One region of the Photobacterium sp. GB-210 genome, then DNA from elsewhere that is predicted to be linked to it. Evidence: predicted binding sites of a transcription regulator. Region 1 holds the regulator's gene; each other region holds the start of a gene.
The links. The regulator PurR, encoded in region 1, represses purine synthesis genes. The targets are predictions, from matches to a motif close to TNANGNAAACGTTTNCNTNA.
Positions count from the first base shown of each region.

Region 2: C9J38_RS06060 (NupC/NupG family nucleoside CNT transporter) is a predicted target of PurR. The motif match lies at 4,974-4,993, and genes of this name have one in related genera.
Region 3: C9J38_RS11945 (NupC/NupG family nucleoside CNT transporter) is a predicted target of PurR. The motif match lies at 2,479-2,498, and genes of this name have one in related genera.

Region 1 is NZ_PYNU01000002.1:682,821-693,017, reverse strand. It holds gene C9J38_RS06710 (hemin ABC transporter substrate-binding protein) at 1-461, shown strand, start outside; gene C9J38_RS06705 (iron ABC transporter permease) at 510-1,547, shown strand; gene C9J38_RS06700 (heme ABC transporter ATP-binding protein) at 1,544-2,383, shown strand; gene purR (HTH-type transcriptional repressor PurR) at 2,789-3,793, shown strand; cyclic di-GMP riboswitch class I at 3,992-4,082, shown strand; gene C9J38_RS06690 (TfoX/Sxy family DNA transformation protein) at 4,217-4,807, shown strand; gene C9J38_RS06685 (carboxymuconolactone decarboxylase family protein) at 5,267-5,881, shown strand; gene C9J38_RS06680 (FAD-dependent oxidoreductase) at 5,874-8,021, shown strand; gene C9J38_RS06675 (ABC transporter substrate-binding protein) at 8,060-9,277, shown strand; gene C9J38_RS06670 (YibE/F family protein) at 9,375-10,197, opposite strand, start outside.
Region 2 is NZ_PYNU01000002.1:543,376-553,572, reverse strand. It holds gene C9J38_RS06075 (DUF805 domain-containing protein) at 1-217, opposite strand, end outside; gene C9J38_RS06070 (Ig-like domain-containing protein) at 488-3,028, shown strand; gene C9J38_RS06065 (hypothetical protein) at 3,111-3,386, opposite strand; gene C9J38_RS06060 (NupC/NupG family nucleoside CNT transporter) at 3,488-4,753, opposite strand; gene C9J38_RS06055 (LysR family transcriptional regulator) at 5,064-5,978, opposite strand; gene C9J38_RS06050 (phosphate ABC transporter substrate-binding protein) at 6,429-7,250, shown strand; gene pstC (phosphate ABC transporter permease subunit PstC) at 7,337-8,248, shown strand; gene pstA (phosphate ABC transporter permease PstA) at 8,254-9,141, shown strand; gene pstB (phosphate ABC transporter ATP-binding protein PstB) at 9,158-9,907, shown strand; gene C9J38_RS06030 (alternative oxidase) at 10,085-10,197, shown strand, end outside.
Region 3 is NZ_PYNU01000008.1:83,713-93,909, forward strand. It holds gene prfC (peptide chain release factor 3) at 1-1,456, opposite strand, end outside; gene C9J38_RS11940 (TatD family hydrolase) at 1,673-2,455, shown strand; gene C9J38_RS11945 (NupC/NupG family nucleoside CNT transporter) at 2,677-3,966, shown strand; gene deoC (deoxyribose-phosphate aldolase) at 4,555-5,331, shown strand; gene deoA (thymidine phosphorylase) at 5,543-6,874, shown strand; gene C9J38_RS11960 (phosphopentomutase) at 6,885-8,105, shown strand; gene deoD (purine-nucleoside phosphorylase) at 8,277-8,999, shown strand; gene C9J38_RS11970 (YtjB family periplasmic protein) at 9,090-9,704, opposite strand; gene serB (phosphoserine phosphatase) at 10,038-10,197, shown strand, end outside.

The sequences.
Region 1 (10,197 bases):
CTAATCATCAAGATCGTGCTGAAAAGCTAAAACAAAAGCTTAATGTTCAGCTAGATAAAATTAATACTGCAACAGCCAATATTAAGACTCCTAAAAAAGTCTTGTTCTTAATGATCCATGATGGTCGCCCAATTAACATTGCAGGAAGTAATACTACTGCAGATAGCATCATTACACTTGCTGGTGCTAAAAACCCTGCTGCAACATCAATCAGTAACTACAAGCCTATTTCTGGTGAAGCGCTGGTTACCATGCAACCAGATATTATTTTGTTGAGCACACGTACAGCTAGCAAGATCAAAAACATGCAAGATCTTATTGCCCAAATGCCATTAATTGCCGCAACACCGGCTGCAACAAATAATGCATTACTCACAATAAAAAGTACTGCGCTCATTGGTGGTTTAGGACTCGAGAGTGTTAATGAAGCTTTAAAGCTTAATCAGGCTATTTATCCTTAAATTACGCCTCTATCTTCCCTATTTATTCGTGCGTAAGGTTGTTGTTACATGTATGCAAAACGCTTCTCAGCCCATCATATTTATATAATAAGTATCGCCTTACTTATTTTTACAGGGCTTTCTTCTATTGTTATAGGTCCTATGGCGATCAGTTATAAACAAAGTTTGTTAGCACTATTACCCGGTGATCATGAACTTGCTAAACATGTCAGCCTAGTGATCCATCAAATTCGTTTACCACGTACACTTCTCTGTTTTGCTATCGGTGCAATTTTAGCTGTATGTGGCGCTGTACTACAGGGACTGTTTCGCAACCCGCTTGCAGATCCTGGGATCATCGGAATCACTGGCGGTGCAGGCTTAGGTGCTGCATTGGCCATTGTCTTATTTGCCCCTCTCACCGCATCATTCCCTCAGCTTTTAAACTTCGCTATTGTGCCTATTTTTGCCTTTATTGGCGGCGCAATCAGCACCGTTTTAGTTTATCGCTTAGGCACAGATAAAAACGGCACATCGGTGATGATCATGCTACTCGCTGGTGTCGCGATAACCGCAATTTCAGGCGCAGGGCTTGGGTTACTCAATTATGTTGCCGACGATCAAGCCTTACGTGATTTATCATTGTGGTCAATGGGTTCACTGGCTGGTGCAACATGGACAGGCATTATTCTCGCCTATTGCACATTCGGGTTACTCTTTACCTATTTTTATCGTCATACCAGTAATTTAAACGCGTTGTTATTAGGCGAAGCTGAAGCTCGACATATGGGGGTTAACACCCAAAAACTAAAACGTAATTTAATTATTACATGTGCTGCGGGAGTGGGTATGACTGTTGCCGTTTGTGGCCCGATTGGCTTTATTGGCTTGGTTATTCCTCATGTGGGGAGAATGCTAACTGGTCCAAATCATAGAACCTTATTGCCAATTTCGGCTTTACTTGGCGGATTAATCCTCTTGGTTGCCGATATGATTGCTCGAAGCGCATTCTCGCCTCAAGAACTGCCGGTTGGGATCATCACCGCCATGTTAGGCGCGCCTTTCTTTATCTATTTATTAGTTAATCAAAAGAGTCAGATGTCATGACGTTAAATCATTCAGCAAAGGTCGATTTTACAGCAAGTAGCGACAAAGTCTGTGTTATTCAGGCTCGCGACTTATCATTACAATTCGGTGATAAAGTCCTGCTAAATCATCTTGATATTGATATTCACGCAGGAGAAGTCACCGCATTACTTGGGCCAAACGGTGCAGGTAAAAGTACCCTGTTAAAAGTATTATGTGGTGAGATTACGCCAAAATCAGGCACGGTTTCTTTCTTTGATCAACCGCTTAATAATTGGGCTCGGGAAGAATTGGCATGTCACTTAGGTGTCCTTCCACAACATAGCGCATTATCGTTTGCCTTTACCGCGAAAGAAGTTGTCGAGCTAGGCGCAATTCCATTGCAGCTCACTTCGCCTGAACTGAAAGATGCAACAGCATCAAGCATGCAATATGTTGATATTAACAATTTAGCTAAACGTCTCTACCCCACCTTATCGGGGGGTGAAAAACAGCGTGTACACCTTGCCCGGGTTTTAACACAACTCAGTAAAGCCGGTGATAAATGTATCTTGATGTTAGATGAACCCACCTCAGCACTCGATCTCGCCCACCAGCACCACACCTTACAAATTGCCCAAAATATGGCTATACAAGGCGCCGCTGTAATTGTGGTATTGCACGATTTAAACCTTGCAGCCCAATACACTGATCGGATGATTTTCCTTAACGAAGGAGAAATAAAAGCCGACGGAACGCCAACACAAGTTCTTACTCCTGAAGTAATAGATACCTTATATGGTTGGCCTGTCAGTGTTCATACTCATCCAAGTGGTGATTTTCCTTATCTTTTATCAGCCAATCATTCTGTTTTTTAACGTTTTATCTATTAATGACTAGATATACACAATAAATTGAAGCTATTAGCATGACAAACATCGAGTTTTTACGGTTAATGATCAATTAATTCAATCAAGTTGAATAGAAAGATTGCACAACGCAAAACACACAGTAAAATGTGATCGCAAGCGATTACATGTGTAATTAGTGTAAAAATAGTTTCTATCTTCTAATGCCGCATTTTACTGCGGCTTTAGTTGTTTATGATCCATGATAATTGCAACACCCTATAATTCGGTATCAAATTGAATAATTAAGTAGCTAATAACTAAAGGATCTTCATCTCTGCGAGTGAACTCGTAAGCCATAGACTACGTAATTAATCAATTTGGTATCAAAAACCTTTGTCAGATCCTAATCTGACCATGATAAGAAGAATAAATATGGCAACCATTAAAGACGTTGCACGTATGGCAGGTGTATCAACTACTACAGTGTCGCACGTGATTAATAAAACACGCTTTGTTGCAGAAGCAACGCAACAAAAAGTTTTGGCTGCAGTAGATGAACTTAACTACGCCCCAAGTGCAGTAGCGCGAAGCTTAAAATGTAATACAACACGTACTATCGGCATGTTAGTCACTAAATCGACTAACCCATTTTTTGCCGAAGTTGTGCATGGTGTTGAAGAATATTGTTATGGTGCAGGCTACACACTGATCTTATGTAACACCGAAGGTAACTTAGAAAAACAACGTGATTACTTACGTATGCTTTCTGAAAAGCGTGTTGATGGCCTATTGGTTATGTGCAGCGATCTGGATCAAATGCTGCTCGATTTACTTGAGCGTAAAAATGATCTTCCTATGGTTATCATGGACTGGGGCCCAGAAAGCCCACATACTGATAATATTCTAGATAACGCTGAAAACGGCGGTTATATTGCGACTAAGCACCTTATTGAAAATGGTCATAAGAAAATTGGCTGTTTATCTGGGCAAGTTGATAAGTCTACTTGTCAAGAGCGCCTAAAGGGCTTCCGTAAAGCGATGAAAGAAGCAGATCTCACTGTTAATGCTAATTGGCTACTTGACGGTGACTTTGAGTGTGAGTCAGCCGTTGAAGCTGCTGATAAGTTTATCGCAATGGAAGATCGCCCTACTGCTATCTTCTGCTTTAACGACATTATGGCCATGGCTCTGATCAGTACCTTTGAACAGGCAGGTCTGCGTGTTCCTGATGATATCTCAATCATTGGCTACGATAACATTGACCTTGCGCCCTACTTTGCGCCACCGCTAACAACTATCCACCAGCCTAAACGTCGTTTAGGTAAAAAGGCCATCGAAATCTTGCTAGAGCGTGTGAAAGACAAGAATCATGAGCGTCAAACCTTTGAAATGACGCCTAAACTTGTTGAGAGAAAATCGGTTAAAGATCTCAACTAATAAAATTTATCTTTCTATGTTAAGGAAAAGCCGATAAGTTAACCTTGTTGGCTTTTTTTTTACTTATAAAAAACAATCATGAGTATTTATAATTATAAAGCTTATTAAAATAAGCTAAGAACAAATACCTGAACCAATATCACATTTTTGAGAGCTTAGATTTAATATTAAAAGTATTATTTAATATAACTTTATATAGTCACGAACTGGCAAATTAATTGAAAGATTAAGACGCAAAACCACCGGCCTAAAAATTATGTTAATAATTCAAGGTAGCGGGGTTACCGAAGGATTATTATTGAACCGACAATATTATGACACAAACTTAACAATATATTGACAGTATCAATGTGTAGATTAATTAATCTATTTCCTCGCTCTTAATGTTTAGGTGACACTCATATTTTTTCACCGAGTAGAAGCATGGATAAACCAATATTAAAAGATTCATTAAAATTATTTGACCATTTTGGTTCAATAAAATCACGGTCGATGTTTGGCGGTTTTGGCATTTTTTCTGGTGATACAATGTTTGCATTAGTTGTGAACGATAAACTTCACTTACGTGCAAATGCTGAAACTGAAAAGGAATTCAAACAAGCTGGCTTGGAACCCTATGTTTATAAAAAACGTGGCTTCCCTGTTGTAACCAAGCACTATGCAATACCCGATCAATGGTGGGATGAACCCACAAAGATTGTAGCTCAAGGTAGGTATTCACTGGATGCAGCAGAAAAAGACAAGCAAGAAAAGGAGAGTTGCGTACCTGACCGAATTAAAGATTTACCTAATCTACGATTATCAAATGAAAGAATGCTGAAAAAAGCAGGCATAAACACTATTGAACAACTTCTAGCAGTGGGCTCTCTTGGCGCATATAAAGCACTTCAAGAATCACAAACAAGTCCATTGAGTATTGAATTGCTTTGGGCATTGGAAGGCGCAATTAGCGGTCAACATTGGTCAGTTATTCCTGAGCAACGTCGAAATGAACTATTATCTGCCTTATCTTAAAAATATAAGTTGTCTTAAATATAAAATACTTAGGAATAAAAGAGCCCCCATTCTTTTATTTCTAAGTATACCTTTCAAAAATAATTTCCGTATTATCCTTATCTTCCTTTATAAAATTCAATATTTATTTGGTTTAATTGCATATTAACAAACTTTTGCCATTAAATTAATTCCCTCCATTTTGCACTCCTTGATTTATATAAATGATAATTATCTTTATTTATATTCCATGCCTAATTATTTGCTAATACGACCAATAACCCATCTTCTCACTAATAAATAACGTGGCGCTTTAAACTGTCTTATCTCCTGCTGATTTTTTCACCAACCAATTGAAGAAAAAGAAATATTTATCATTAAATGAAATACAATGTCTGATCTTAAGGTCTACATGTTTACAACTGCTACTGAGTAAGATCGTATAAAACCCTACTTTTAGGGTGTTTTTTAAGGAATCACATGCGCATTTCGATCAAAAAAATTGACTCTTTATGGGTAAAGCCTTTGCTATGGCTTCAAGCTCGCCACTATGGTCAAGTATTAAACCCTGCAAAGCTATGGGGACGTAAACCTGTCTTATTTTGGTTAGTCGCAGGTTTTTTTGGTTTTCTCGACCGTAAGAAGTCACCGATTCAAGATGTCATGCGATCTTTGGTCTGTGTGCGTGTTTCACAATTAAACGATTGTGCCTTTTGTGTTGATGCCAATGGTATGAAGCTCGCCGAACGTTGTGATTCAGAAGATAAAATTAAAGCACTCGCCAACTGGCAACACTCTACGCTGTTTACAGATCAAGAACGCGCTGTGTTGGCCTACACTGAAGCGATGACAATAACAGGCAAACGAGTGACAGATGAAATGCTTGTCGCGCTACAAGAATGGTATAGCAGTGATGATATTATTGAACTCACTGCTTTAGTTAGCTTTCAGAACTTGTCGGCGAAATTTAACACTGCGCTCGATGTGCCAGCACAAGGCTTTTGTTCTCTTCCTATTACGCCTAACGATATTGCTCAAGATAACGTGCAAGCATCAGATAAAAACATAACGAAAAAGGATCAGGCAAATGAATAAGAAAAAAACGCTATTGCTGCTGGTCATTGTCAGCCTTATTGCGTTATGGCTACATTTTGATCTAGGCCAATACCTTACCCTTGAGTTCATCAAGCAAGAGCAATTAGCCCTACAAGCAAAGATTGAAAGTCAACTTTTCACTGCTTACTTGTTTTTCTTTGTACTCTATATTGCCGTGACAGCCCTTTCCTTACCCGGCGCTGCAATTTTAACGTTGCTTGGAGCGGCATTATTTGGTTTTTGGCCTAGCCTTATTATTATTTCTTTTGCCAGCACAATAGGTGCAACATTGGCTTTTCTATCAAGCCGCTATATTTTGCAAGACTGGGTACAACAGCGGTTTGGACAACGCCTCGCGACCATTAATCAAGGGATTGAAAACGAAGGCGCATTTTATCTATTAACGCTGCGTTTAATCCCTGTAGTGCCGTTTTTTCTGATCAACTTACTAATGGGTTTAACCCCGATTAAAACTCGTACCTTCTTCTTTGTCAGTCAGCTTGGCATGCTGGCTGGAACTGCTATTTATGTGAATGCCGGTACTCAACTGAGTAACATTAATAGTTTGAGCGAAATCATCTCATTTCCTGTATTGATATCTCTTGTATTACTCGGGATCTTCCCACTGCTCGCAAAAACAATTATTAATTACATCAAAAGCCAAAAGGTTTATAGCGGTTGGCAAAAACCTACTGTGTTTGATCAAAACCTAGTGGTAATTGGTGCTGGTGCTGGCGGTTTAGTCAGCTCCTATATCGCGGCAGCCGTAAAAGCGGAAGTCACATTAATTGAGCGTCATAAAATGGGCGGCGATTGCTTAAACACAGGTTGTGTGCCATCTAAAGCCTTAATCCGTGTCGCTCATAGCGCTTATGAGCTGCAACAAGCAAAACAATTTGGTATTGAAGCTAAAATTGAAAAAATCGACTTTAAAGCCGTTATGACTCGTGTTCACAACGTTATCAAAGATATCGAACCGCATGATTCGGTTGAACGTTACAGCAAGCTTGGTGTGAATTGTGTCCAAGGTGACGCGACGATTTTGTCGCCTTGGGAAGTAGAAGTTAACGACAAAGTGATCACCACACGTAACATTATTATCGCAACAGGGGCTTCCCCACTATTGCCCAATATTTCAGGCTTAAACACAGTTAATCCATTAACGTCCGATAACTTATGGCAACTAGATACTTTACCTAAAAAGTTATTGATTTTGGGTGGTGGTCCTATTGGTTGTGAATTGGCTCAAGCGTTTAATCGTCTTGGCGCATCTGTCACCTTAGTTGAAATGGCAGATCAGTTACTTAACCGTGAAGATAAAGATGCGGCCGATTTCATCTATCACACACTAACACATGAAGGTATTAGAGTACTTCTAAAACACAAAGCCGTTAGTTTTGTAGAGAAAGGATCTGCGCAATATCACCACGTTAAGCTTGATGATCTTACGACAGAGCAAACGGTCGACGTTGAATTTGATCAGGTTATTGTGGCGCTAGGTCGTGTTGCTAATACCAAAGGTTTTGGTTTAGAGCAGCTAAAATTAGCAACAAATCCACAAGGGACTATCAAAGTTAACCACTACCTACAAACACAATATCCTAATATATACGCTGTGGGTGATGTGGCAGGCCCTTTCCAATTAACTCATGCTGCAGCGCATCAAGCATGGTATGCCTCAGTAAATAGTTTGTTTGGTACATTCAAAAAGTTTAAAGCTGATTACTCGGTATTGCCTGCCGTTACCTATACTGCGCCAGAGTTAGCTCGAGTTGGTCTCAATGAAAAAGAAGCTATTTCACAAAATATCGATTATCGAACATATACTTACCCTATATCCGATTTAGATCGTGCGATTGCCGACAATGCTGCCGAAGGTTTCGTTAAAGTCCTAACCCCACCCAATAGCGATAAGATTTTAGGGGTCACAATTGTCGGCCATCATGGCGGTGAACTACTGGCAGAATTTACCTTAGCAATGCGCTACAAACTGGGACTGAATAAGATTTTATCGACGATTCACCCTTACCCCACCATGAGTGAAGCCACTAAATATACGGCTGGTGTATGGAAACAGGCCAATGCCCCACAAAAGTTATTGGCAATGGTTAAACGTTATCATCAATGGATGCGTAAATAGGTCATTCGATACAAGGAATTAAAAAGGACGAAACTCTGATGATGAAAAAAAATGTACTAAAAGCCTTGTCGAAAGGCATCGCGTTATCGTTAACAATTTCTAGCTTCGCTTACGCTGAAGAAACGAAAGCACCTGCAAATGAAAGTCAAAGCTGGCAACAAATTGAACAAAAAGCCAAAGGTCAAACGGTCTACTTCAATGCGTGGGGTGGCAGTCAAGAGATCAATGACTACTTAAAATGGGCCGATAAACAATTACAGAACAGTTACGGCGTAACCTTAAAGCAAGTCAAAGTCACCGATATCGCTGAAACGACCCAGCGCCTACTGGCAGAAAAAACAGCGGGAAAAAATACCAACGGTGGGGTTGATTTAGTTTGGATTAATGGCGAAAACTTCCGTTCAATGAAGCAACATCACCTTTTGTATGGTCCTTTTACTCAACAGCTGCCCAATTGGAAATATGTTGATACTAAGCTACCGATTGATCAAGATTTCAGCGAGCCAACAGAAGGCTATGAAGCGCCTTGGGGCGTCGGTCAACTCGTCTTTATTTACGATACCAGTGTGCTTAAACAACCACCTCAAAGCTTTAAAGAGCTATTAGCATTAGCGCAAAAGAATCCTGGTAAGATCAGCTACCCTCGCCCACCAGAGTTTCATGGTAGCAGCTTTTTAAAAGCAGCATTGCTAGAGCTCACTGACGATAAAAAAGCACTCTATCAGCCGTTATCATTACCCGCAGAAAAAACGCTATTTGATAACGTGACAGCACCGCTTTGGCACTATTTAGATCAGCTCCATAAAGTGGCATGGCGTGGTGGTAAACAGTTCCCAGCGGGCACTGCAGAAACCGTACAACTGCTTGACGATCAGCAATTATTATTAGCTATCACTTTTAATCCTAACGCTGCCTCAGCTGCAATTGAGAACGGTAATTTAACTGAAAATGCGAAAACCTATGCCTTTAAGCAAGGGGCATTAACCAATATTCACTTTTTAGCGATACCATGGAATGCATCAGCAAAAGAAGGGGCACTGGTTGCGATAAACTTTTTAATGAGCCCAGAAGCACAAGCGCGTAAATCAGACACCAAGATTTGGGGCGATCCAACAGTGCTAAAAGCCCAAGCCTTTAGCCAATTAGCTGAACCTTATAAGAGCCAGTCTTTTGAGCTTTATCCATCTATTGCCGAACCCAACCCTACATGGCTAATGGCTATTGAGCATGAATGGCAAAAGCGTTACGGACACTAAACTTTGTTATGTTGCTCTAACTGTTATTAAAACAGCCAGCCCATCACTGTGCTCTGCTCTTTCATCAGCAAGTTCAATGGCACGCTGGCTGTTTTTATTAAGCTTCTTCTAATTCGATTTGCACGTTAGGCTCAAACTCTTTACTGATCATCCAACATGCTATCCATGCCGTAATAGGTGCAACAATAATCAACGATAAACTACCAATTAATGTTCGTGCAATTTCGGCTGCCACGACTTTCATGTTGATAATTTGCATCACATCGTTACCACGACTCGCAAACAACATAATCATTGTTAAAAAACTGCCTGAATAGGCTAACAATAAAGTGGTTGTCATCGTCCCGATCACCGCATTGCCAACTCGAAAACCTGATCTCAACAAATCCATTTGATTCATGTCTGGCGCATTGATTTTTAGCTCTTCCATCGTTGCTGCCATTTCCATCGCAACATCCATTGCCGCCCCACTCGCCCCAATTAAAATCGCTGCATACAGAATATCTAGCATGTTTAAATACATGCCTGTTTCAAACAATAAGGGCTGAGCTAAAGGTTGTGTCATTCCATCTAAATGAAGTAACTTGCCGACCAACACACACAGAATCATGGTGACAATTAATCCAATAATCGTGCCTGCCAATGCCGCCTTTCCTTTTGCTGTCCAACCGGCAACGGACAAAATGATCAAACTACACAGCATTAATAAACACACGGCGGTGACTAACAAAGGAGAATAACCCGCCATAAGCCCAGGGATCAGAAGCTCTACGATGATCACAATAGATCCAATGAACGACATTAACGCTTTGGCACCGACTTTTCGTGCATACAGTAACAAGCCTAAACTAAAGGCGATTGCTAAGCCGATTAATGCAGGAAGACGATAACGAGATATCACCCTTGTACGTGTGTGATCA
Region 2 (10,197 bases), 140 kb from region 1:
CAATCACGGCAATATTAGGGATAACAATAAACAGTGAATATAATGCCGCTAATACGCCATAGTCATCCCCAATGGTTGGTAAACCTAAAAGACTATCAGCAAACCCTAGTGCCATACTGATCAAAGCGCTAAAAAGCGTAAAAAACCAAAACTCTTTACGACGTGAACGACCATTAAACTGTGCATATTTTTTTAAAACAGCAAGATACCAATCCATTTTTCTTCCTTTAGTCCGATATTTCTAGGCTAATAAGCCTGTTACACAAAATGTATTCCTTTTTAGAATCATAGCCAAGCAATTTTAACTATCTCTTTGTTGTGAGACCGCTCAAAAATAAAAATGACATTCACTTTGTATTCTATTTACACTGTGAGTGACTTAATAAAGCTTAAAAGTTAAGCACCTTGTTTTTAACATTTATTCACTTTCTCTCGCATTATTATTCTACTCACTTTCGAGGAATTTTAACTGCAATAGGGATAGACAATGCAAAAGACACTTCTTACCTGTGCGTTAGCCGTCGCCTTTAGCACATCACATGCTTACGCGGCAGATTGTTCTAATATCGCCAAATGGCAAGCAAATATAGCCTATAATGGCGGTAGCCAAGTCCAACAAGACAACAACATCTATAATGCAAATTGGTGGTCTCAAGGCAATCAGCCAGCGAGCCACTCAGGGCCTTGGCAAGAATGGACATTCGTTGATAGCTGCATGAGCAGTGGAAATCAAGATCCATCCGTAACACTGATCTCACCGCTTAATAATGCACAATTAACCGCGCAAACAGATATTACGTTAGCTGCCAACGCAAGTGATAAAGACGGTTCTATTCAACATGTTGAGTTTTTCATAAACCAACAATCTATTGCAGTTGTCGATACAGCCCCATACCAAATTAATTGGACAACGGTGCTTGGTAACTACACCATTACAGCCACAGCAACGGATAATGAAAATGCCACTAAAACAGATGTTGTGAATATTAGTGTCGTTTCAGCGAGTGAAAACCTTGCGCCAAGTATTTCAATTAGTTCACCAACATCTGATACTCCTATTTCTGAAGGCGATACGGTAACGATCACAGCCAATGCCGAAGATAAAGATGGCTCCGTCACTCAGGTAGCGTTCTTTGTTGATAACCAACTAATCGCAACAAGTTCTTCAGCCCCATTCACTGCACAATGGACATCAACGGCGGGTAATCATCAAATTACAGCCAAAGCAACAGACAATGAAAATAGTACAACCACATCAAGTGCGATAACTCTTACTGTTGATGACGTTATTGTTGGTGGTGGTTGTGGTGATATTCCAACCTTTAAATCTGGTACTGATTATCTAGCAGGTGATTTGGTAGAAAGTAATAATCATAAATACCGTTGTGACATCGCAGGTTGGTGTTCATCATCATCTGATTGGGCTTATAAGCCTGGTGAGGGACAGTATTGGACAGATGCATGGACAGATTTAGGAATTTGCGCCATTGCTCCTGACGTTAAGATCACCTCTCTTAGTGATCAACAAACGGTATTAGCAGGAACGACTCTGACGATTGATGCTGATGCTACTGATGCCGATGGTACTATCGAACAAGTCAGTTTCTATGCTAACGAACAACTTATTGACACCGTTCTCACAGCTCCTTATAGCACACAGTGGTTAGCATCAGATTTAGGTAATACCACGATTAAAGCCGTTGCCACTGATAATGAAGCGAACACGAATGAAGCTAGCGCTACGGTTACTGTAAGCGATCAGGCTCTTGTTACTAGCTTAACATCTCCAAGTAGTGGCTCTGTTGTCACACTAGGTAAAGCACTCACCCTTTCAGCAACAGCGACAGCACTAACCGGTGATGTTCGACAAGTTGATTTCATTATTAACGGCAATGTTGTTGCAACCGATAAAACTGCACCTTATAGCAGTTCTTGGACGGCGCAATCTGCAGGTAATTACACTGTCACAGCCCTCGCTACGAATGGTAACGGTGAAACCGCACTATCAACCGCAGCCAGTGTAAAAGTTCAAGAACCGATTGAGACTCAACATAACTTAATTGGCTATTGGCATAACTTCGTTAATGGCTCTGGCTGTCCAATACGTCTTCGTGATATTTCACCCGCTTGGGATATTATCGATATCGCATTTGCTGATAATGATCGCAACAGCGACGGTACTGTTCACTTTAATTTATACAACGGTGACATTCGCAGTAGTTGTGAGCCGCTTGATCCACAACAATTTAAAGATGATGTTCGTGAATTACGCGCACAAGGTAAAATCATCGTTCTTTCACTGGGTGGTGCTGAGGGTACTATCACTTTAAATAACGATGCCGACCAAGCAAACTTTGTTTCAAGCTTGACTGATATTATTAATGAGTGGGGATTTGACGGACTCGATATTGACTTAGAAAGTGGGTCAAACTTACTCCATGGCACAGAGATCCAAGCCCGTTTACCCGTTGCGTTAAAACAAATCGAAGCCAACATTGGTGGTGATATGTATTTAACCATGGCACCAGAACACCCTTATGTTCAAGGCGGCATGATTGCTTACTCAGGAATTTGGGGCGCTTACATCCCGATGATAAATGAGTTACGTGACATGCTAAATCTGCTGCATGTACAACTATATAACAACGGTGGTTTAGCAAATCCATATACGTCAGGAGTCGCCCCTGAAGGATCGGTTGATATGATGGTGGCTTCAGTCAAAATGTTAGTAGAAGGGTTTGAACTGGCAGATGGCAGTCAATTTGCACCACTTCGCGATGATCAAGTTGCGATTGGCTTGCCGTCAGGACCAAGTTCCGCGAACTCTGGACAAGCACCAACACAAAATATTATTGATGCACTAGATTGTGTCACCAAAGGCAGTAGCTGTGGCTCGGTCGTACCGACTAAACTGTATCCTAACTTTGGCGGTGTAATGACGTGGTCAATTAACTGGGATGTTCATGATGGCTTTAATTTCTCAGGTCCTATCGGAGATAAGCTTCAACAAATGAATAGTCAACGTTAACCCGTATCCATATACGTGATAAAAAAACGCCAAGGTTGCTATTTATGCATCTTGGCGTTTTTCTTTGAAATAAGGAAAATCATTAATAGCGCTTAATTCGAACCACTTTCATCGTTTCAACTTCAAACCCTGCCACCATTATCACTTCAGGGTAATAGGTCATATTCACCTTACAGCCATTTAAACTTTGATATTTTTTCTTTCGTTTAAATTTAAATGGGACGTCGTAACCTTCAATCATCAACGTATGCAGGATCCACTCACCGTCTTCTCGCTGAGTATGTGAGCGAACTTTCAATCCATCGCTATGAATGAGTTCAGCATGTTTTGCTACAAGCTTATCCACATCAGATTTCATGATATTCGTTTCCTTTTTGTTATTTAATCGCGACTTGAAACACATATACAAAAACAGAGAGCCTCGGCTCTCTGTTTTTGTATTTTATTCTGCTTTCTATACTACAGTGAAAGAGGAATAAATAAACCTGCCAATGTCGCACTCATTAAATTAGCAAGTGTTGCAGCAAAAATAGCTTTCATACCTAAACGTGCAATCTCAGGACGACGTTGTGGGACAATACCACCTAAACCGCCCATTAACATTGCAATAGAGGTTAAGTTAGCAAAACCACACAATGCAAAGGTCACAATCGCTTGGGAGTGCTCACTTAATTTAGCGACAGTTTCTGGCTTCATTAAATCAGCGAATGCAATAAATTCATTAACGGCAATTTTAGTACCGATCAAACTTGCAGCGGTTGTTGCTTCTGACCATGGCACACCAATTAACCATGCAACAGGCGCAAATAGATAGCCAAAGATCATATCAAGGCTTAAATGATGTAAACCATCCCAGTTAAAGCCTAACCACTGACCCAAAGAGGCTAACCAGTTACCAATATGACCTAAGCCGCCATTCACAAGCGCGATTAAACTGATAACCGCCAGTAAACTTGCGCCGACTGCCATAGCTATTTGTAAACCACTTAACGCACCACGAGAAGCGGCATCAACCATATTAACTGGTTCGTCTTCTTCACCATCGTCTTCTTCTTCCATGGTGTGAACACCTTCAGTCTGAGGAACAAGCAACTTTGCCATCATCAAACCTGCAGGAGCAGACATAAAGCTTGCTGCGATAAGGTACTTAAGCTGAACACCTAATCCCGCATATCCCACCATGGTACCACCAGCAACAGATGCTAAACCGCCAACCATTACTGCGAATAATTCTGAACGTGTCATTCGAGCCAAAAATGGTCGAACAACTAAAGGCGCTTCCACTGAACCGACAAAAATATTAGCCGTTGCAGACATTGACTCTGTACGTGTTGTACCCAGTAGCTTTTGTAATATGCCACCAATCGTACTGATCACCCATTTCATAACGCCTAAGTAATACAGTACAGAAATTAGCGCAGAGAAAAACACAATTGAAGGCAAAACGTTAACAGCGAAAATGAAACCTAATTTAAATTGTGCTAATTGACCGAACAGAAATTCCGTACCTTCATGGCCATATTCAAGAATACCGGATACGGCACCAGATATGCTGTTTAAAACTACACGACCAATAGGAATGTATAAAATGAAGCCCGCAAAAATAACTTGAATACAAAATGCACCCAACACGCTACGCCAATTAATTGCACGACGATTTTCTGAAAATGAAAAACCAACGGCAAAAATAACAATAATGCCTAAGATGCCGACCAAATAATGCATGGTCAATCTCCAATGTGTAGTAGTAAACGATTGCGGGGGGATTCTATTGAGAAATAAAAACGTGACAAGGATCAAATTGTTATTACAATTAACAATCGAGAAACAAAAAACACAGGAAACGGCTACTTTTCAAGCTAAGCAAACGAAAAGCGTTTGATTGGTTCTTATATGGGATAGTATTGTTCCCATAATTTACAATTAGAAACATTTAAAACAGCGTTTAGCTAACCGTTTGCGTCACGCTGCTGTTTTTTACATCATATGATTGATGAAAATAAAGACTTACCAACATGAAAAGTTTAATGGCTCACTATACCTGACATGAGATATTCCCTAACGCGATATGTTCACGAATAAACTCAATAAAAAGATTCACCTTCGAGGGTAAATACTTATGGCGAGGATAAACTGCATACAATGGCATATGTTGTGTTAACTGCCAATCAGGCATTAACCGAATTAATTTACCTTGGCGGATTTCATCTTTTAATAAATACGTCGCTAAGTACCCTACTCCATTACCAGAAATGGTTGCATCGCGTATTGCATCAGCAGAATCCACTCGATAATTGCCCGTTACCTTCACCTGTTGTTCTTCATTACCTAAGCTGAAATTCCAAATATTGTCTTTACGCTCACGACTAAAATACGTAATACAATTGTGATGTTGTAAATCATCAGGATGATAAGGCACACCATATTTTGCTAAATAATCAGGGCTCGCGACTAAAACAAAATCACAATTAGTTAAGTGGCGAGCAACAAAACCTTGAGGAGGAGAATCCATAAAACCTATCCATAAGTCTAATTGCTCTGAGATCAAATCAACACGATGATCAAATAAGCTGAGTTCAAGATTAACTAATGGGTTTTGTTCATGAAATTCATTGATATAAGGCGCCACATGATTTGAAGCAAATGACTGGGCAATACCCACCCGTAATGATCCTTGCTGGCTATCACCAAAAATCAACAGCTCACTCTCAGCTTCATTAATTTCATCGACAACAACTTCGCAATGTTTCGCAAAAATTCGCCCTGATTCTGTTAACGCAAAAGAACGTGTTGTTCGCTGTACGAGTTGTACACCTAGACGTTCTTCTAATTGTTGAACCAGTTTACTCACTTGAGTACGCGAAATTTCCAGTAATTGAGCAGCCTTTGTAAAACTCTTCTGCTTGGTTAGAGCATTAAACACCACCATTTGCTGCGCTTTTTTTAACATCGATAGCCTTTATTAACATAAAAAGTCTGGTTAGGAAGTCATTACAATTTAACTATCCATTACAACCGTTCATTTTACTATAGATAAAGTGTCAAACAACTTTCTGATATAGAGGCTCATATTCATATCGTAAATAAGCTTTCATCTAACAACGATTAAATTCTACGCATCGTAACATTCAATCTTTGAGCATATAAATAGGTGAAAAATCGCTCACAAGCAGCTGTAACTATATAAATTACCCCATAAAAACAAGATACCAAATAGCGATAAAGCACACTTACCGCTTTAATGACATTCAATTAACGCCTCAATTAATCCCTATTAAGTATTTGTGACAACATTCATAGAGTGTTCAAAGTTCTGAAACATAAGTGTCACACAACTTTCCTAATCTTTGTCACGTTCATTTATATCTACAGTAATAAGCAACCACGAAGGACTAGGAAAATGAAAACAAAGATTATCGGTGCAATCGCTTTAGCAGGAACAATGGTAGCTAGCACTGCAGCAATTGCAGGTGAAACTATCTCTGTTGTAGGTTCAAGCTCAGTAACACCGCTTATGGAAGTTTTTGGTGAGACTTACGCGAAAGGAAACGATGTAACAGTAGAGGTTCAAGGCCCAGGTTCATCAGCTGGCATTCGTACTGCACACGATGGCTCAGCCGATTTTGGTATGTCTTCTCGTGCACTTAAAGCATCAGAAGAATCGCCTGAAGTACAAGAAGTGGTTATTGCTCGTGACGGTATCGCTGTTGTTGTTAATAACAACAACCCGGTTTCTGACCTAACAAAAGAGCAAGTTGCAAAAATCTATAAAGGTGAAGTAACTAACTGGAAACAAGTTGGCGGCGAAGATAAGCCAATCGTTGTTGCTACACGTGATACAGCATCAGGTACTCGTGGTGCTTTTGAAGACATCATGAAACTAAAGAAAAAAATCAATGGCGTTAAAGTTTCAGCTATTTCACAGAAAGCACAAGTTGCTAGTGGTAATGGTCAGCTGAAAACAACCGTTGCAAACAACCCATTTGCTATTGGTTATATCTCTTTAGGTTCAGTAGATAATACTGTTAAACCGCTAGCGATCGACGGTCACAAACCTTCTGTTGCTGCAATCAAGTCTGGTGACTACACAGTTCAACGTCCATTCCTTGTTGTGTTCAAAGAAGGCCGTCCATCTGCTGAAGCGCTAAAATTCCTATCTTGGATGAAATCAGCAGACGCACAGAAAATTGTTGAAAACAAAGGCTTCATTTCTACACATTAATTAGTATTTTACGCTCAGCTCATTAGGGCTGAGCGTTTTTTGTTTGTCAGTAACCGGTCACTTTTGTACTGGTTCTGGAGTAAGTAATGACCATCGCGAATATTGAAAAAACAGCAAAGAGCACTTCTTCGCTAAAATCAAAAAAACGAATTGATTGGCGAGAAATAGTCTTTAAAAATCTATTTATGCTAAGTGCCGCTATCGGCATTTTATCTCTTATTACCATTGGCTACTTTATTTTCCGCGAAGGTTATGCTGCCTTTGCGCAAGCTGGTGTAGCTGGTATCGTCCTTGGTACTGATTGGTTACCACCAGCGCTATACGGCATTGCACCAATGATCGTTGCATCACTGGTTTCAACGGCTGGTGCTGTTGTGTTAGGTGTACCCATTGGTGTTTTAACTGCTATTTTTATTGCAGAAGTAGCCCCAAAACGTCTAGCCGATTTAATTCGTCCAATGATCGAACTATTAGCTGGTATTCCTTCTGTCGTTTATGGTTTCTTTGGCTTAGTTATTATCGTGCCGCTTATCCAAGAAGTGTTTAATGTCCCTGCTGGTAACACTATTCTGGCGGGTATCATCGTGCTTGCCGTCATGATCTTACCAACAGTTATTACGGTATCTGAAACCTCTATTCGCGCTGTACCTCGTGCGTATAAAGAAGGGTCTTTAGCATTGGGAGCATCATCGATGTTCACCATTTTCAAACTACTGGTTCCGGCAGCTCGCTCAGGCATCATGACTGGCGTCATCTTAGGTGTTGCTCGTGCTCTAGGTGAAACGATGGCAATTATTATGGTGATGGGTAACTCCCCTGCTATGCCTGATGGTCTATTAGAGTCGGCACGTACACTAACGGCAAATATTGCTATCGAAATGTCTTACGCAACCGGTATTCACGCCAGTGCATTGTACGCTACAGGTATTGTCCTTCTGGTTTTCATCATGATGCTAAACGGCGCGCTTTTGTTTTTAAACCGTGAGCGTGCGAGGTAAAAGTTATGTCATTAACAGCAAATACATCGGTATTGGCCAAAGCCAACCCGCAAGCACAAAAACGTAAAGATCAGATCGCTTTATTTTTAATTTGGTTATCAGCAGGTATCACGGTTGGTTTTTTACTTTGGGTGATTTGGTACATTTTAAGTAATGGTCTAGCCCATGTTAATTGGTCCTTTATTACTTCTGGCTATACCACTATTGGTCAAGAGTCAGGAATTTGGCCAATGATCGTCTCAACTATCTATATGGTTATTGCTTCTATCTCAGTTGCAGCACCGTTAGGTATTATGACGGCTATCTACTTAACTGAATACGCAAAAGTAGGCAGTCGTTTAGTTAAAGTTATTCGATTCTGTACAGAATCACTCGCTGGTATTCCATCAATTATTTATGGTTTATTCGGTATGACATTCTTCGTGGTTGTTATGGGTTTTGGCTATTCAATTTTATCGGGTGCATTAACACTCAGTATTTTGATTCTGCCTGTTATTATTCGAACCACAGAAGAAGCACTAATGGCTGTTCCTCAAACCTACCGTGAAGGTTCTTATGGTTTAGGCGCATCTAAAATTTACACCATCTGGCGACTTATTCTTCCTAGTGCAATGCCAGGAATTGTAACAGCTATCATCCTCAGTGTCGGTCGTGTTATTGGCGAATCCGCACCGGTATTTATGACCGCAGGTATGGTTGCACGTATACCTGAAAGTGTTTTTGACTCTGGTCGAACGCTTACCGTGCACCTTTATAAGTTAACCCAAGAACTTTACACCGTTCATGAATGGAATCAGGCATACGGTACTGCCACTGTTCTTATTGTGATTGTTCTTATCATTAACTTAATTACCAAACTAATTGCGAGCCGTTTCAACACTGCGACTTACTAATTTTGAGGAAGATAAAATGAATAAATTTAATATTGAAAACCTAGATCTTTACTACGGTCAGAACCAAGCGCTAAAACAAATTAACTTACCGATTCCTAATCGTCAGGTAACGGCTCTTATTGGTCCATCAGGTTGTGGTAAATCTACCCTACTTCGTTGCCTTAACCGCATGAATGATCTTATTGAAGGCGTAAACATCAAAGGATCATTGACCATGGATAGTGAAGATGTTTATGGCAATATTGATGTCGCTCAGCTACGTATTAAAGTCGGCATGGTATTCCAAAAACCAAATCCATTCCCAATGAGCATTTACGAAAACGTTGCTTATGGTCTACGTGCACAAGGGGTTAAAGATAAAAAGACCCTTGATGAGATTGTCGAACAATCTCTTCGTGGTGCCGCATTATGGGACGAAGTAAAAGATCGTTTGAAATCACACGCATTTGGCCTATCAGGTGGTCAGCAGCAACGTTTATGTATTGCACGTACAATCGCAATGAAACCTGAAGTTATTTTGATGGATGAACCAACATCTGCACTTGATCCTATTGCGACCAAAAAAATTGAAGATTTAATGGAGTCACTGAAGAAAGATTTCACCATTGTTATCGTTACTCACTCAATGCAGCAAGCACGTCGTATCTCTGACCGTACTGCATTTTTCCTTATGGGTGAATTAGTAGAACATGATGAAACGCAAAACCTATTTAATAACCCTCAAGATGAACGCACTCGTGGTTATGTAAATGGTGATTTTGGTTAATTAATAGAAGTTAATTAACGTTCTTCCTCTTCGCATTTTTTAGAATAATAATAGCGATGGTACTTTTTGCCTCTTCCTTGTGAAGAGGCTTTTTTATATATGTTGCATTTTAAATACTTGTTTTAATAATTTAAACATGTATTATTAATACATGTTTAAGAAAGAGCGAGTAGTCCAATGTCAGATTTTGCTTTAACACACAGAGAAACCACTAAATTTTCTGAGCGCCTAGCGTATAAAATCACACAGCTTCTCAAGTATTCTCTTAATATTTTCTATGGCAAAAAATA
Region 3 (10,197 bases), on a different contig from region 1:
TAAACTCTTCGAGTTTTTTCACGTCATTACACTCAACCCAACGCGCAGTTGCTACATTAACGCCTTCATAGATTGCTTCAACGTTATATTCCGCTTTAAGACGGGCAACAACCACATCAAACTGAAGTACACCAACCGCACCAACGATCAAATCGTTGTTTTGTAGTGGGCGGAATACCTGTACCGCACCTTCTTCTGAAAGCTGTACCAGACCTTTTAATAGCTGCTTTTGCTTTAGTGGATCTTTAAGACGAATACGACGGAATAATTCTGGTGCGAAGTTAGGAATACCTGCGAACTTCAGGCTTTCACCTTGAGTGAAGGTATCACCAATTTGAATCGTACCGTGGTTATGTAGGCCGATAATATCACCAGCATAAGCCGTTTCTGCGCGAGAACGATCACCTGCCATAAATGTTACCGCATCAGAAATACTTACATTTTTGCCAGTACGAACATGGTTCATCTTCATACCTTGGGTGTAAGTACCCGATACAATACGCATAAAGGCAATACGGTCACGGTGTTTAGGATCCATGTTTGCTTGGATCTTAAATACGAAGCCAGAAAACTTCTCTTCTGTTGCTTCAACTTCACGCTCATTCGCTTGGCGAGAAAGTGGTGCTGGTGCCCATGCCGTTAAGCCATCAAGCATGTGATCAACACCAAAGTTACCCAGTGCGGTACCGAAAAATACTGGTGTTAGTTCACCAGCTAAAAATAGCTCTTCATCAAATTCATTTGATGCGCCCATTACAAGCTCAAGCTCTTCACGAAGTTGTTCCGCAAGCTCTGTACCAACAGCTTCATCAAGATCAGAATTTTCCAATCCTTTAATGATGCGTTGCTCTTGAATTGTGTGGCCTTGACCTGTGCTGTATAAGATCGTTTCATCACGGTGGATATGGTAAACACCTTTGAATTCTTTACCACAACCGATAGGCCATGAAATAGGGGCACAAGCCATACCTAATTCATTTTCTACTTCATCAAGAAGCTCCATTGGATCACGAATATCACGGTCCAATTTGTTCATGAAAGTAACAATCGGTGTATCACGTAGACGCGTCACTTCCATTAACTTACGAGTACGATCCTCGACACCTTTTGCCGCATCGATAACCATTAAACATGAGTCAACAGCGGTTAGGGTACGGTAAGTATCTTCAGAGAAGTCTTCGTGTCCTGGAGTATCAAGAAGGTTTACTAGGCACTCGTTATATGGGAACTGCATTACAGATGTAGTTACCGAGATACCACGTTCTTTTTCCATCTCCATCCAGTCTGACTTGGCGTGTTGGTTTGAACCACGGCCTTTTACTGTACCGGCTTTTTGGATAGCGTTTCCGAATAACAGTACTTTTTCAGTAATGGTGGTCTTACCCGCATCGGGGTGAGAGATGATAGCGAAAGTACGACGTTTTGATACTTCGCCCTGAAACTGAGTTTGCGACATTAGCGTGTTCTTTTTTAATAAAAGTACTCCGTTGCTGCCGTATTACATCAAGCAAAGCAACAGAACAGAATGAATGGAGTGAGTTACTGCTTATTGTCGCTGATTTTAGCGCGAGACTCAATCTAGGTGTATAAGAATCATTAAGGGTAGTTAGAAATAATATTAAGATTATATTGAATCATCACTATTTACGTATTAGTTACTACAGGAATATTTATGATAGATACCCACTGCCATTTTGATTTCCCCCCCTTTAATGATGACCCAAAGCGAGCATTGACATTGGCGCAAGAGGGAGGGGTTAACCAGATAGTGATCCCAACGGTAGGGCAATCGAATTGGGCTAAAGTACAGCTGTTATGTCAGCGCTATCCCGCACTTTATTACGGTTTAGGTATTCATCCTTTCTTTAGTGCTGAGCATACGAGTGATGTTTGTCAGCGTTTACATTTTGAGTTGAAGGAAGCACTTCAACAACCATATTCAAAATGTGTTGCCGTAGGTGAATGTGGATTAGATTTTGCCATTGAAACCCTTGATAGAGAATTACAACAAACACGGTTACAAGCACAATTACAGTTAGCGAATATCTATCGACTGCCGATTATTTTGCATTGCCGCAAAGCCTTTCCTGAATTAGTACGAGCCATAAGAGCAGATACGCCATCTCAAGGTGGGGTCTATCATGGGTTTAGTGGCAGTTATCAGCAAGCGGTTCAATTAATAGATCTAGGCTTAAAAATTGGTGTTGGCGGTACTATCACCTATGAGCGTGCGAAAAAAACGCGAGAGACTATCGCGAAATTACCTCTCTCTGAGATTGTGTTAGAAACCGATGCGCCAGATATGCCCGTCTGTGGTTTCCAAGGTCAGCCGAACAGACCGGAAAGAATCGCTTATGTAATGAATACTGTTGCGTCTCTTAAAGGGATAAGTATCGAGTCTGTCACTGAAGCGACAACCTTAACGGCACATGAACTTTTCAAAATCCCATCGTGATCTTGGTGCAAAAGGTAAACGATTGCGTAAAACGTTTGCGTTTCACGGGTGAACTTTTTGTGATGGTGTTCACGTATCGATTAACTCTTTCATGATTGTGGCATCAAAATTGTGAACTTAGCATTACTTTGTCCGCGCATCGATGGGTATAATGCGCCCGACTCTTAATAGAGCCGAATTGTCGAGACGCCAAACTTAACTTAATAGGATATACATAAACCATGAGCATGTTTATGAGCCTGGTTGGGATGGTTGTACTGCTACTTATTGCGGTACTACTATCAGACAACCGTAAAGCAATTAATCTACGTACTGTTGGAGGCGCGTTCGCTATCCAATTTTTATTAGGTGCATTCGTTCTTTATGTACCAGTTGGTCGTGATGTGCTATATGGCATGTCTCAGGCAGTTGCTAATGTTATTGCTTATGGTAATGACGGTATCAATTTCCTATTTGGCGGTCTAACATCGGACAAAATGTTTGAAGTGTTCGGTGGTGGCGGCTTCGTATTCGCACTACGCGTTCTTCCTGTTATTGTTTTCTTTTCCGCGTTGATCAGTGTTCTTTACTACCTAGGTGTGATGCAAATTGTTATCAACATCCTTGGTGGTGGTCTACGTAAAGTATTGGGTACTTCTCACGCTGAATCTATGTCAGCGACAGCAAACATTTTTGTTGGTCAAACAGAAGCGCCACTAGTTGTTCGTCCATTCATTCCTAAAATGACTCAGTCTGAGCTATTTGCAGTAATGTGTGGTGGTTTGGCGTCAGTTGCTGGTGGTGTACTTGCAGGTTACGCATCAATGGGTGTTCCTCTAGAGTACCTAATTGCAGCATCATTCATGGCAGCCCCTGGTGGTTTATTGTTTGCTAAAATCATCAAGCCAGAAACAGAGCAGCCTGTAGAGCAGATTGCCGGTGTCGACGAAGAAGGCGTTGAAAAACCAGCTAACGTTATTGACGCAGCAGCGGCCGGTGCATCATCAGGTATGCAGCTTGCGCTAAACGTAGGTGCGATGCTACTAGCATTCATCGGTCTAATCGCACTAATCAACGGTATGCTAGGTGGCATTGGTGGTTGGTTTGGTATGCCTCAGCTGACACTAGAACTTATCCTAGGTTACATTTTCGCACCACTTGCGTACCTAATTGGTGTGCCATGGGGTGAAGCACAAGTGGCGGGTTCATTCATTGGTCAGAAGATTGTTGTTAACGAATTCGTGGCTTACTTAAACTTTGCACCGTACTTAAAAGACGTGGCAGATGGCGGTATGGTTGTAGCACAAACAGGTGTTGCAATGACTGAGAAGACGAAAGCTATCATCTCATTCGCACTATGTGGTTTCGCAAACCTATCATCGGTTGCAATCCTACTTGGTGGTCTAGGTGGCCTTGCTCCAAGTCGCCGTGCAGAGATTGCTCGCTTTGGTATGAAGGCAGTAGCAGCAGGTACATTATCTAACCTAATGTCTGCAACGATTGCTGGTCTGTTTATCTCTTTAGCAATGTAATGGCAGAGATAACTGAATAAAGAAGAACGCCTCAATGAAAATTGGGGCGTTTTTTTATGCCTGATACTTTTGGTTATCAACAGAAAAAGTAAACATTATGGCTATTGTTCTAAATTAACTTCATAAAATCGATTGCGTTCCCTTTTCTTATATTCCACTCTGCTATTCTTATGCTAAAGATTATAAGTGTGTTGAGATAGGTAGTATCAGACTCAGCAGTAAATAGTGACGTCAGAAGTGCTCATTAACTGTTTCTGATTCTCTATTTTAGTAAACACATTATCCACTGGTGGAAACATAAGTTTGATAGGCTTAAGACGGCGGTCTTGCTATTATTGAGCCTAACAAATACAGCGATTTGTAAGAGCGTTCGAGTTGTTCGGCTCTTGCGCGGGAATAGGGATAAGTCATTTGGTAAGTATTCACTTACTAAAACTTCAAGGAATCAAGTCCGCTCATTTGTTGCAGTAGTTCTTACTGCATTCGGTAGCCTAATGAATAATCATTAGCGCTTTACCTTCGTTTATACTGATATTTAGAGCCTTATAGCTAAGCGCTTTAAATGTAATATTACGACTGGAGATAGTCATGAGCGATTTAAAAACTGCTGCACTACGTGCACTTAAATTAATGGATTTAACAACACTGAATGACGACGACACTGACGCAAAAGTGATCGAGCTTTGTAAGAATGCAAAAACAGTGGTTGGTAATACTGCAGCAGTGTGTATTTACCCTCGCTTTATCCCAGTAGCGAAAAAGCAACTACGTGAGCAAGGTACGCCAGATGTACGTATTGCAACGGTAACGAACTTCCCACATGGTAATGATGATATCGAGATTGCTGTTGCAGAAACCAAAGCGGCAGTGGCTTACGGTGCTGACGAAGTAGACGTAGTATTCCCATACCGCGCACTTATGGCGGGTAATGCAGAGGTTGGCTTTGAACTTGTGAAGCAATGTAAAGCGGCATGTGGTGATAACGTACTGCTTAAAGTCATTATCGAAACGGGTGAGCTAAAAACTGAAGCGCTAATTAAGCAAGCATCTGAAATCTCAATTAAAGCTGGTGCTGATTTTATTAAAACCTCAACCGGTAAAGTGCCTGTTAATGCAACACCAGAATACGCACAAATCATGCTTAACGTGATCAAAGATATGGGCGTTGCTAAAACTGTTGGCTTTAAGCCTGCTGGTGGTGTTCGTACTGCTGAAGATGCACAGCAATACTTAGCAATGGCTGATGATATTCTTGGTGCAGAGTGGGCTGATAGCCGTCACTACCGTTTTGGTGCATCGAGCTTACTTGCTAATTTGTTACACACACTAGGTGAAGGTGAAGAAGCGGCGCAAGGCGGCTACTAATCCTTTGTAAACAAGGTGGTGATGTGCCACCTTGTTTTAACTCTTTGTCGGCATTATAAATGCCGTACTAATTCTTGAATTGGCTTTTTCCAGCACTGCATTTTCGCGGTTGTTGTCTTTTTTGCACCTAAAATTTAGAAATAAAGCAAAATAAAACACAATTTAAGCATTGGTGACCCTACTTCGCTGAATTAAAAATAAGAGGAACAGCATGTACTTACCTCAAGAAATCATTCGTAAAAAGCGTGACAATATTGAATTAAGCGCCGATGAAATTAACTTTTTCATTCAAGGTGTAGCGAAAGACACCGTCTCTGAAGGCCAAATCGCCGCATTTGCAATGGCGATTTATTTTAATGATATGACGATGGATGAGCGCGTTGCCTTAACTTGTGCGATGCGTGATTCAGGCATGGTGATTGATTGGGGATACATGCACTTTGATGGTCCCATTGTTGATAAGCACTCAACTGGCGGTGTCGGTGATGTTACTTCACTGATGCTAGGTGCAATGGTGGCAGCATGTGGTGGTTATGTACCGATGATCTCTGGTCGTGGCTTAGGTCATACAGGGGGGACATTAGATAAGTTAGAAGCTATCCCTGGTTATAACATCACACCAACCAATGACGTTTTCGGTAAAGTAACCAAAGAAGCCGGTGTGGCAATTATTGGTCAGACCGGTGATTTAGCACCTGCGGATAAACGTGTGTACGCAACTCGTGATGTAACCGCGACGGTTGATAATATCTCACTTATTACCGCTTCTATTTTATCGAAGAAATTGGCGGCGGGCTTAGATTACCTCGTCATGGATGTGAAAGTAGGCTCTGGTGCTTTCATGCCAACTTACCAAGCCTCTGAAGAGCTTGCGAAATCAATTGTAGCAGTGGCAAATGGTGCGGGTACATGTACATCTGCATTGCTAACCGACATGAACCAAGTATTAGCATCAAGTGCGGGTAACGCAGTTGAAGTGCGTGAAGCGGTCCAGTTTCTAACTGGTGAATACCGTAACTCTCGTTTGTTTGAAGTCACCATGGCACTGTGTGCTGAAATGTTAGTGATCAGTAAATTAGCAGCTGATACCCAACAAGCGCGTGTAAAACTACAGGCCGTATTAGACAACGGTCAAGCCGCTGAGCGGTTTGGTAAAATGGTAGCAGGCTTAGGTGGCCCTACTGATTTTATCGAGAATTATGACAACTATTTAGAGAAAACTGAGATTGTAAAACCAGTATTTGCTGAAACAACAGGTTTTGCTCATGCTATGGATACGCGTGGCTTAGGTATGGCGGTTGTTGGTATGGGCGGTGGTCGTCGTGTTGCTAGCGATAATATTGACTATGCGGTTGGTTTTAGCAACATGATCCGTTTAGGTGATGAAGTTTACGCTGATACCCCTCTTGCAATGGTACATGCTCGTACTGAAGCGCAATGGGAAGAAGCAGCGAAAGCGATTCGCAGTAATATTACGGTGAATGAGAACAAACCTGAAGCGACACCTGAAGTTTACCGACGTATCACCAAACAAGATGTGTAATGGAGTAACGATGAAACGTTCAATTATTTTAGTGCTAGATTCTTTTGGTATTGGTGCCTCTGCAGACGCTGATAAATTTGGTGATGTAGGTGCAAATACCTTAGGCCATATAGCACAGGCGTGTGCGCGTGGCGAAGCCAATAATGGCGATCGCAACGGTCCATTACACTTACCTAATTTAACTAAACTTGGTTTAGCGAAAGCGTGTGAAGAATCATGCGGTAGCTTCCCTGAAGGCATGGATCCAAATTCCGAGATCACTGGTGCTTATGGCCATGCGCAAGAACTTTCTTCTGGTAAGGACACACCGTCTGGTCACTGGGAAATTGCCGGTGTACCCGTATTGTTTGAATGGGGTTACTTTAGCGATAAAGAAAACAGTTTTCCTAAAGAACTGACCGATCGTATTCTTGCTCGTGCAGGTTTAGATAGTTTCTTAGGTAACTGTCATGCATCAGGTACACAAGTGCTTGATGATTTGGGTGAAGAGCACATGAAGACAGGGATGCCTATCTTCTATACGTCTGCTGACTCAGTATTCCAAATTGCGTGTCATGAAGAAACATTCGGTTTAGAGCGTTTATTAGAGCTTTGCCAAATTGCGCGTGAAGAGCTAGAAGATTACAACATTGGTCGTGTTATCGCGCGTCCATTTATCGGTGCGGGTAAAGGTCAATTTGAGCGTACAGGGAATCGCCGTGACTTGTCGCTTGAGCCGCCAGCAGCAACGATCTTGCAAAAGCTTGTTGATGAAAAACAAGGTGAAGTGGTATCGATTGGTAAAATTTCTGATATCTATGCCGGCTGTGGTATTTCAAGCAAAGTAAAAGCGACAGGTATTCCTGCTTTATTTGATGCAACACTTGAACAAATGAAACAAGCGGGTGACAACACTATTATATTTACCAACTTTGTTGATTTTGATTCAGCCTACGGTCACCGTCGTAATGTTGCGGGTTATGCGGCTGCGCTTGAGTATTTCGATCGCCGTCTTCCTGAGATTTTAGCGTTACTTCAAGGTGACGATGTACTGATCATTACCGCCGATCATGGTTGTGATCCAACATGGCCGGGCACAGATCATACTCGTGAACACATTCCAGTATTGGTATCGGGTCCTAAAGTTAAGCCGGGCTCATTAGGTTTACGTGAAAGCTTTGCTGATATTGGTCAGAGCCTAGCTGAGTACTTCGGTACAACAGATATGGAATACGGTAAGTCGTTTCTATAACTAAAATTTAAAATAAGGGTAAATCTTATTTACCCTTATTTATTCTTTAAAAGACATGATTGTTCAGCATTTTCCACTTTATAATGTCGGCAATCACAGCATGTTTAGCTAAACGTTAGTGATTAATTTTCAACACTGACAGCTAACTAAAATTAGGAAAAGGATACAACTATGGCTACTCCACATATTAATGCTGAAATGGGTGATTTTGCAGATGTCGTTTTAATGCCGGGCGATCCGCTACGTGCTAAATACATCGCTGAAACTTTCCTAGATGATGCAAAAGAAGTATGTAACGTACGTAGTATGTTAGGCTTCACGGGCACATACAAAGGTCGCACGATCTCAGTTATGGGCCATGGTATGGGTATTCCATCATGTTCTATCTACGCAACAGAATTAATTAAAGATTTTGGTGTGAAGAAAATCATTCGTGTGGGTAGTTGTGGTGCTGTACGTGATGACGTTAAGTTACGTGATGTTGTTATCGGTATGGGCGCATCAACAGATTCTAAAGTAAACCGTATTCGTTTTGGCGGTCATGACTTTGCAGCGATTGCTGATTTCGGCATGGTACAAAATGCGGTAGATGCAGCAAAAGCGAAAGGTATCCCAGTTAAAGTGGGTAATATCTTCTCTGCTGATCTGTTCTACAATCCTGATTTTGAATTCTTCAAAACAATGGATAAGTACGGCATCGTTGGTGTTGAGATGGAAGCGGCTGGTATCTATGGTGTTGCAGCTGAGTTTGGTGCTAAAGCACTAACTATCTGTACTGTTTCTGATCACATCCTACGTGGCGAAGCAACAACATCGGAAGAGCGTCAATTAACATTCAACGAGATGATTGAAATCGCGTTAGATTCTGTGATCCTAGGTGATGCAGAAGCATAATCTTTACTGATTACGCACAAAAAAACGGAAACAGCTCGGCTGTTTCCGTTTTTTTTATCTTGTTAATTTGTCTGCGATTAACAACCGTATTTAATCTTTCGCGTTTGCCGTAAGAAAAAACGGAAAGTGCCAAATATCCTTTCTGCGACCGAAGGTAAAAGCAAGCAACAATCCAATCATTAATGAAGCCAATGTTAAGCCTCGAATAATACGGGTCATATAATGAATTTGGTCTTTGGCATGAGCTAACAACTTATTGTGCTCAAGCGTAATACGAACAAAACCAATCACATGCTTATTAGCAAAAATAGGCTCAACAATTTGCTGGCGACCAATGCTGGCCATCGCAAGCGGTGTTGATAGCCCCGTTAGTTGTGTCAATGGCATTGAGTTATCGGTTTTCGCCAAGGTCACACCTTCAATATTGTAGATAGTGGCGTCCAAAATTAATGGCTCATCGGATAAGTTATTCACCAATTTTTGTAATTTATCTTGGTTATTATCCGTAATATCACTGGCTGCATTTTCTGCCGCTTGTCGTACTAACATACGTGATAATGTTTGAGTTTGCTCACTTAGCATTTGGTAGTTACGCTGGGTTAAGAGCGCGCTGTATTCCAGCATTCCAATTAATACTAAGCCACATAATAGGAGAACAGAAAGCCGTCCTAGATGTTGCCAGCGTTTCTTTTTCCACTTTATCATCGAGTTAACCTTTGCTGTGTTCTGATGGTATTTTACACGATAATAGAGTCGTTAAGAATATCCCTGTTTATTTGATTTATTAGTAATAAAAACAGATGGTTAAATGTCCGTTCTGATATTTAGTCATAAATAATTACTCTTTTTATTGTATTTATTTAAGATAAATAAGTGAAAATTAACTATGTTTCATTACAGTTTAGTAACATTTTTGGGTTGCTCTTCACTATCAGTATCGGTAGTTTGTAAAGAAGTAGCGACAAATTGCACCATTATTACGATATTGCCATTTAAATCATCGTAATATAGCAATAAGTTACTTTTAGGATAAATAATATGGATATTGAGTACGTGCTGAAAATAAAAAAACACCCCACGCTGTATAAACGTTTCCCACAATTATTAACGGTAACCAATGGTGATAAACGCCAAGCGCAATGGTTATTTTATGGGAAAAATATTAGCCATTATGATGTTGAATTATTAAATAGTGCAG